2 regions of the Thalassorhabdus alkalitolerans genome follow, and region 1 is predicted to be linked to the other one. Evidence: riboswitches for the same ligand, from Rfam matches in the RefSeq annotation. Region 1 holds a riboswitch; the other holds the start of a gene.

Region 1 (4,063 bases):
CGCTGCTCTCGTACAAGAGGCACTGTCAAATGTTTCGTAGAAAGAGCTCTCGGAAACTCTTTATATTGTACATATCCGGCCAGGTAACCATCTTCATTTTCAATGCGAGGAAGGAGGTGGTTCGCAGCATGGATGAGCCATAAATAGTAAAGGGTATCACTAGTAAACCACAGAGGAGAAACCTTATCTCTCCAATGCTTTTTCATGATGTCTAACAGCTGGATCTCCGTGCGTTGGTCAGGAGCAAGAAGCAATGACTCAGCCACAACGTTATTGACAGCTTCCTGAACAGCAATTTTCCAACTTTCCATGCCTTCGTTTGAAAATTGATTCCTTACGAACAAAAGAATCGCCCCCTTTACTCTTACTCTCATTCTACTTGACAAAAAAACCCTTTGTAAATAAAGATTTTGAACTATTAGCCATTTTTACACAAAAACCAATAAATCTATCCAGTATCTAAGTTTTTTTGCATGTTTGGAATGAAAAAAACCGGAGATTCTCGTAAGAATTTCCGGCTCACGCTTTTCACAATTCGTAGCCATATTTTTATAAATACTGAAGAAGAGAAGTTGCTATGCTGAAGTAAATCAGCAGTCCAAGTATATCATTTACTGTTGTAATGAAAGGACCAGAAGCGATAGCAGGATCAAGCTTTAATTTATTAATAATCAATGGAACCGTTGCCCCTATAACTGTAGATATGGTTAAAGAAAGGAAAATAGAAGTTCCGACTATAAAGGCTAATAAGATGTTGCCATCATATAAAATAGGGATCAAGCCCATGAGTACGATCGCACATGCTAAACCAATCATCATCCCAGTGCCAAGCTCTCTTCGAAGGATTTTAAAAAGACCCTTCTTCTCTAAAGAACCTGTCGCAAGACCACGGACCACAACGGCTAGTGATTGAGTTCCCGTATTACCAGCTGAATCCATAATTAACGGGATAAAAGCCGATAGTATTACAATTGCTTCTAATGTTTCCTCAAACTGGCCAATCACTCCAGCAGTTATCATACCAAAAAACATCAGCAGAATAATCCAGGGTGACCTCTTTTTAGCTGCTTCGAAAGCTGTAACATTTACGTCTGTTGCCCCTCTTGAAGCAGAGAATTCCCCAAGATCTTCGGTTGCTTCTTCTTCAATAACATCAATAACATCATCAACAGTTACAATCCCCACAAGTTCATTTGTACTTGTTACCACTGGTGCTGCCAGGAAGTCATATTTCTGGATAAGGTTGGCCACCTCTTCCTGATCAGTGTTCTCATGCACTGAGACCACTCGCGTACTGATGATATTTATAATCGGTTCATCCGTTGCTGCAATAATCAGATCACGAAGAGAAACAACACCTGCCAATTTATTATACTCGTCAGTTACATATAAGTAGTAAACCGTTTCTGCATCGGGTCCTTCTCTTCGTAGTAATTCGATCACATCTGCCACTGTATCAGTAGCCTTAATAGAGATAAACTCTTTGGTCATAATGGCCCCGGCTGTACCTTCCTCATAAGCCATAAGCTCTTTAACATCCTGGGCATCCTCTTTATCCATTGCTTTTAATATAGCAGATACTTTATCCTCCTGCAGTTCACCTAGAAAATCTGCTACATCATCTGCGTACATGTTATTAAACATCTCTGCAGCATATTCTTTATCCAGCTCCAGAGCGATCTCTTTTTGATCATTTACTTCCAGCCCTTCAAAGATAGCTGCAAATTCTTCGGGGCTTAGGTATTCATAGACACGAGCTCTTTTTTCTTGATCCAGGCGGCTGAAAAGATCCACCTGATCAGCTGGATGAAGCTCTAAAAAAGCATTTCTAAATTGCTCAATGGCTTTGTTTTCCAAAATATCGAGTATATTATTCATATACTCTTCTCTAGTATGATCATTTAACTTAACCATTGCTCTCCCTCCTTCTTAAAAGAGGATAGAGTCCCTGATTCATTAATTTACTTTGTTTTTAAAAGTATCCAAAATGAGGGAATCGATCCTCGCACTGACTTAAAAGCCTTATATACTACACTGCACCTAAAACTGGAATCCGGACTGCTGTCCATAAAATTCCCTCACCTCCTAAAAATTTTTCTGAAACGTCTTCTTTGCTGAGTAAAAAAAGCGCCCTCCACAAATGGAGAGCGCTTATTAAATCAGCACAAAGATGCTCAAAACAGAACATGCTACCCATTCGTAGAGCTTTAGCACTGTACGGCATAGGGCTATGCCAGCTGCATTAAAAACCACCTTATATCGATGGTTCCTGTTGACCCATTGGCGTCTTTGGACATTTTTGGGCAGCAGCGTCTCTCCGTACAGGAGCCTCACCTAACGAGAAATATTACGTTTTTCCAACACAAACATGAATATACGCTGATTTCAGAAACCTGTCAATGCATTTTCTGCAATTTGCAAAGATTCTCTTTCGCTAGATGTCTTTTTCTTGATCATTTACTTATCGTTCGTATTCCATATACGCTACGGTAGTAATAAGAAATTCTTCTAATCCACGTTTTCCATCAGCTCCGCCTATTCCTGATTTTCTCCAGCCAGCATGAAATCCTTGCAACGCCTCAAAATTCTCCCGATTCACAAAGACTTCACCAAATTCCAATTCATTAACACCCTGCATCACTTCATGATAATTTTCTGTAAAGATAGAAGATGAAAGGCCGTATTCTGAATCATTTGCCATGACGATAGCTTCTGAAAAAGAATGATACGTCGTAATAGGAAGAACCGGACCAAAAATTTCTTCCTGCATGATATCCATTTCTTGGCCTACATTGGTTAATATCGTTGGTTCAAAGAAATAACCCTTTTCTGTGTCTGCTCTCTGTCCGCCTGCCAGCACTTTAGCACCGGCTGCTTTTGCTTTTTCCACAGCTTCCGAAACAGAATCCAGCTGATTCTTGCTTACAAGCGGCCCCATTTCGATGTCTTCCTTAACCAGGGGATTCCCGTAACGTATTTCCTTTGCTTTTGTTACAATTTTATCAATAAATTCATCTGCTACTTCTTCCTGCACATAAACTCGCTCAGCATTCGTGCACACTTGTCCGGAGTTAATAATGCGTGATTCAATTATTTTTTCTGCAGCAAGATCCAGGTCAGCATACTTACTGACGATAGCTGGAGCTTTTCCCCCAAGCTCGAGATTAACTTTTGTTACGTTCCGCGCGGCAGCCTCCATTACTTTTGAACCAGCTGGAGTACTGCCTGTTAAAGAAATCATGCTTACTTTCTTGTGTGAAGCCAGAGGAGTGCCAACAGAGGAACCGGTTCCAGTAACTAATTGAAAGATCCCTGGAGGCAGCTCTGATTCATGAATAACCTCTGAAAATTTAACAGCGGTTAACGGGGTTTGCTGACTCGGCTTAATGATAATGGAACACCCGGTTATCAAGGCAGGAGCAACCTTTCTTGCCAACACAAACATCGGGAAATTCCACGGTACGACTCCTGCAACCACTCCAATTGGTTTCTTTAACAAAATAATATTTTCATTTTGGCGGTCACTATTAATGACATCACCTTCGTATCGTCTAGCCCATCCGGCCATGTACCGGAAGTATTCAATTGTAATATCCATTTCACCGCGGGCAAGTGGCAGTGTTTTTCCTTGTTCCTTAGTGAGGAGCTGAGCAAACTCCTCTTTTCTTTCTTCAAGCCTGTCAGCAATAAAAAGTAAGTACTTCCCCCTTTCTATTGCCGGGCGTTTTCCCCACTCTCTTTGTGCCCGAGACGCCGCCTTAACAGCTTCTTCCACATCATATTCGTTTCCGTTAGGAACCCTTCCCAAAATTTCTTCAGTGGCCGGATTTTCTACATCAATATATTCATGGGTTTCACTTTCTACAAAGTTACCATTAATGTACATTTTTTCCACTTTTAGTCCCTCCAAGGAAAGCAATCTGTAGTGTTATTTCCCCAGGACCAGGAAAAGAAAACGGGGAACAAACAGAGAAGTTCTTATTCTTCTTCCTTTTTCACACCAATAGGCTCTTGTTGATAACCCTCTTTCAAAGATCGATGGATAGCGAAAACCATTACTAAC
Region 2 (4,063 bases), on a different contig from region 1:
AGCCATGCCAGGATGGGGGTCCAGACAAAGTTTATAATCACTGAAGTATATGTAAACCTAATGTCTTTAAAAGCTTTTTTTAATTCTTCCATAGGAATTTGTAAAAAAGTAATATAAAGCATGGCTACTAGTAAAGGAACAATAAAGCTTTCCGCATTAGCTCTTATTAACTCTGTTTGTCCTATACCTATTCCAATCAATACTGCTAAGAAAATAATAAAAGTATATAGTTTTTCTAATAAGTTCATTGGGTATCACAGCCTGCTAAAGAATAATTTTTGAATGACGTAATTTTATCATAGTTTAACTGTACACTACGTTTTCCTTATTCTACTAACGGCATGTTTTAGTTTGTAGCAGAACTGAAAAAGTTTAATTCGAAGGGACCACTAAACTTTATTAAGTATGGACACAAACTTCCCTTAACTCCCGGAAAAGAATTTTTCACATTCTATTGAAGAACAGAGCTTGTTTTATTTATGTGATTGAGAGAAAACTTATTTATGGTGGGAAAGTAACTCTCCTGGAAGCCGGGGAAGCGAGAAATAAAAAGGAAAATACAAAAATTCCAAATTGATATTCTCATAAGAATACATCGTCTCTTTTTCATTGGTAAATCCTGAGAAGAGAGGTGATGATAACATGGCAGTTAACATAATAATTGGTTTTCTACTTCCTTGGGTGTTTGGTAGTTACCTTTATAACAAAGACAAATACCTGATGGTAACAACCATCCCCTTATGTGTATTGATTGCTTTTGTGATCAACACAAAAGGAACTCGGTACTGGCTCTTAAAGCCACGAATTAAAGAAAAACAGTATCGTACGATTTATCCGTTGAACCTTGGTTATTTTCCAGTAGTGGCCAGTTTCATGATATATTGCGCGCAAAAAAGGGCATGGCCTAGGATGATATGGATCACATTGTTTACACTTTTGTCTGCGACGGCAGAAATAGCTGCTCTTATGGCAGGGAAACTCCTGTATAAAAACGGCTGGAATATTTATAAAACCCTGCTTACTTATTTTCTTCCCTATTGCTTTGTAGTTATCTATTATGACTTTGTAAAAATGCTTCGAGTGATTACACAACATTCTCAACAGAAAAAGAAGAATGTTAGAGAGTGTGAGGGAAATACAGGAAGTAAAGGTGCATATGTTTAAAGCAATAAAAAGTATTAAGGAATATGTCACAAATTTTTCAATGAAACACCTCCCTTTATAGCTGTCTTGTTTATTAGAATAGGACGTAGAGAAATGGGGGACCAAAAATGAAAAAACTGATTGAACAAGGGACGGAATGGATCCTTTTTTTGCTGCGTATATTGCTTGGGGGATTTATAGCTCTTCATGGAATAATTAAAGTGACCGATATTTCCCAGGCCAATCAAACCTTTGAAGAAGCAGGCATTCCTGTGTTTTTAGGAAACTTGACCGGAATTATTGAAATTATTGTAGGGGCGACTTTAATAGTAGGTCTTTTAGTAAAATCGTCAGCGATCGTTGTAGCTCTTTTGCTTATAATCTCCATTCTGTTAGCGCCGTATCAGGAGGGAATGATCAGCTATTATGAATTACTGTTGCCGGCTCTGCTTTTAGCTGTTTTATTAAGTGTAAGAGGAAGTAGGAAATTGAATCTGGTTACCTGAAACGTTTATTTATTCGAAACGAATAGGAAAAAATAATTAAAAGAATCAGTTATTCAAAATACAGGTTGACATCATTTTGTCTTTTTTATTACACTGCATATGACACATAAGGTATTTCCAAAAACAAAATAAACCTCGTTAGGTGAGGCTCCTGTGCTGGAGATATGCTGCTGCCCAAAAACGTCCAAAGACGCCAATGGGTCAACTGGAACGGTCGACATAAGGCCCTTTCTAATGCAGCTGGATGATAATCCTATGCCGCACAGTGCTAAAGCTCTACGAATGGAGGGTCTGATTATGTTGTATCGTGCGCACTTAGCGTCCTCTTTTTGTGGAGGACGTTTTTTTATTCTAAAAAAAGGAGGTTAGAAATGAAAGAAAGTGATAGTTTAGAGGCCGAGTCGGGAAGGAACAATAAAAATACAAAGTACTTTTTTCATTTCGTTGAGTGGTCAGGGGAGTGAAAAAAGCGTTAGGGGGCATGGCATGAAAAAGCTGGATTCACGTTCTCGTCAAGAATACGCAGAACATGTGATTGACTTGTTACAAAAAGAAGATGAAGCTCAATTTCGGGATCAATTTTTGGAGCTTCATCCAACAGACCAGTTAAGTATCTTTCACACATTAAATCAGACAGAAAGAAAACGGCTATATGCTTATCTACAACCTCAAGAATTTGCGGAAATATTTCAAGGGATGGAGTTTCTTGAACAGGAATGGGTGAGCCGCGAATTAAATGACAATTATATCGCTGATATGCTAAACGACATGTATTCAGATGATGTTGCCGACTTTCTTGGAGAACTGCCTGAAGAAAAGCGCTCATCAATCTTAACTGCAATGGATAAGGAAGAAGCAGCTGACGCCAAAGAGCTCCTTTCTTACCCTGAAGAAACCGCTGGAGCTATAATGACCAAAGAGTTTCTTGCGGTAAAAGCCGATAATCGAGTGAGCGACGTTATTGAGTTTTTACGAAAGGAAGGGCCAGATGCAGAGACGGTATACTATTTATATGTTACCAATCAGGAAGATCAGCTGGTTGGCGTAGTGTCTTTGCGGGACCTTATTGTCTCTCCTACAGAGGAAAAAGTGGAGAATATTATGGGGACAAGGGTGGTTTCAACGAAAGTCACCACTGACCAGGAGGAAGTAGCATCGCTCATTCAAAGGTACGACTTGCTTGCAGCTCCTGTTGTAACTGACGATGGTGCCCTGGTTGGTATTGTGACAGTCGATGATGTGATCGACATTATCGAGGAAGAAGTCACAGAAGACATCGGTGAAATCTCCGCCACGAGAGGAGCAACTGACGTTAACCTCTCTGCTTTTCAAGCAGCAAAAAAAAGGGCACCCTGGATTATTTTGTTGATGTTTTTTGGGATGATTACAGCTGGTGTGATTGATCAGTTTGAAGGAACGTTAGAAGAGATTGTTATTCTGGCAGCATTTATTCCACTCATTATGGACTCTGCTGGAAACACGGGAACACAGTCACTTGCTGTTGTTGTTCGAAGCCTTGCTACAGGATCCTTTGAAAAGAAAGGACTATGGCAGACCATCCGAAGAGAATTTTCTACGGGAGTATTAATAGGTTTATCGTGTGCTATTGTCCTTGTCGGGTTGATTACCATACTGTACGGGAATTTGGTTTTAGCGGGTGTCGTAGCCGTATCCATCTTTTTATCTTTAAGTATTGCTACCGTCACTGGAGCTTTGTTTCCCCTTATTATTAACAAACTGAAATTAGACCCTGCCATTGCCTCAGGACCTTTTGTTACCACGGTGAACGATATTCTAGGCTTGCTTATTTACTTTACCATTGCAACTTCTTTACTCATGTATTTGTAAAGCAGAAGGAGCGGGACATAGATATGGTGCATGTCTATGTCCCTTTTTTTAAAAGGAAAGGGAAGATTTTTCTTTTTGATGGTATACTCACCATCACACTGACTACAATTCTAATCATCTGTCTAATAAGTATACTATTTACCCTGATTGTGCTTGCGTTTGTGGTTTATGTACGGTCGTTACGTAGAAAAAAGGGTAAAAAACCAAGACACAAGATGGAAATATAAAAATGAGAATGATATTGAAAACGAAAAAACTGACTCAAAGAAACATCGTTATTGAGTCAGTTTTTTAATGGTTTTTCCTTTTGCAATTCTAATCCTTCAATATGTATTACGTTTTTGATGAAAAGGAAAAAGAAAACGAAAGTTTGGAGAGAGACTTGAGGACGAACCTGGCTAACATTTTCTTCTCCTGCTTGGATCGAACTTGTTCTCCCTATGACTAACACCGTAAAAATTACATTGAATGTGGAACTTTAGTTTAAAAATGGGGAAAATGGTAGTGGAAGAATTCATAAAAGGAGCGTGTTTATGATGGTTGGTGTAGAAATTAATATGGTTGTC

What was found. A riboswitch is a leader RNA that binds a small molecule or an ion and turns the genes downstream of it on or off. The one in region 1 is predicted to bind magnesium.
Region 2: another riboswitch for magnesium. It lies ahead of mgtE (magnesium transporter); the one in region 1 lies ahead of mgtE (magnesium transporter).

The regions. Positions count from the first base shown of each region.
Region 1 covers NZ_JBHSOZ010000003.1:915,329-919,391, forward strand. Annotated here, with positions in the region: gene ACFPU1_RS07275 (hypothetical protein) at 1-344, opposite strand, end outside; gene mgtE (magnesium transporter) at 550-1,914, opposite strand; M-box (ykoK) riboswitch at 2,186-2,349, opposite strand; gene aldA (aldehyde dehydrogenase) at 2,462-3,886, opposite strand; gene ACFPU1_RS07290 (BCCT family transporter) at 3,979-4,063, opposite strand, start outside.
Region 2 covers NZ_JBHSOZ010000005.1:340,338-344,400, reverse strand. Annotated here, with positions in the region: gene ACFPU1_RS12605 (arsenic resistance protein) at 1-248, opposite strand, end outside; gene ACFPU1_RS12600 (hypothetical protein) at 643-1,164, shown strand; gene ACFPU1_RS12595 (DoxX family protein) at 1,272-1,649, shown strand; M-box (ykoK) riboswitch at 1,777-1,944, shown strand; gene mgtE (magnesium transporter) at 2,136-3,497, shown strand; gene ACFPU1_RS12585 (VOC family protein) at 4,034-4,063, shown strand, end outside.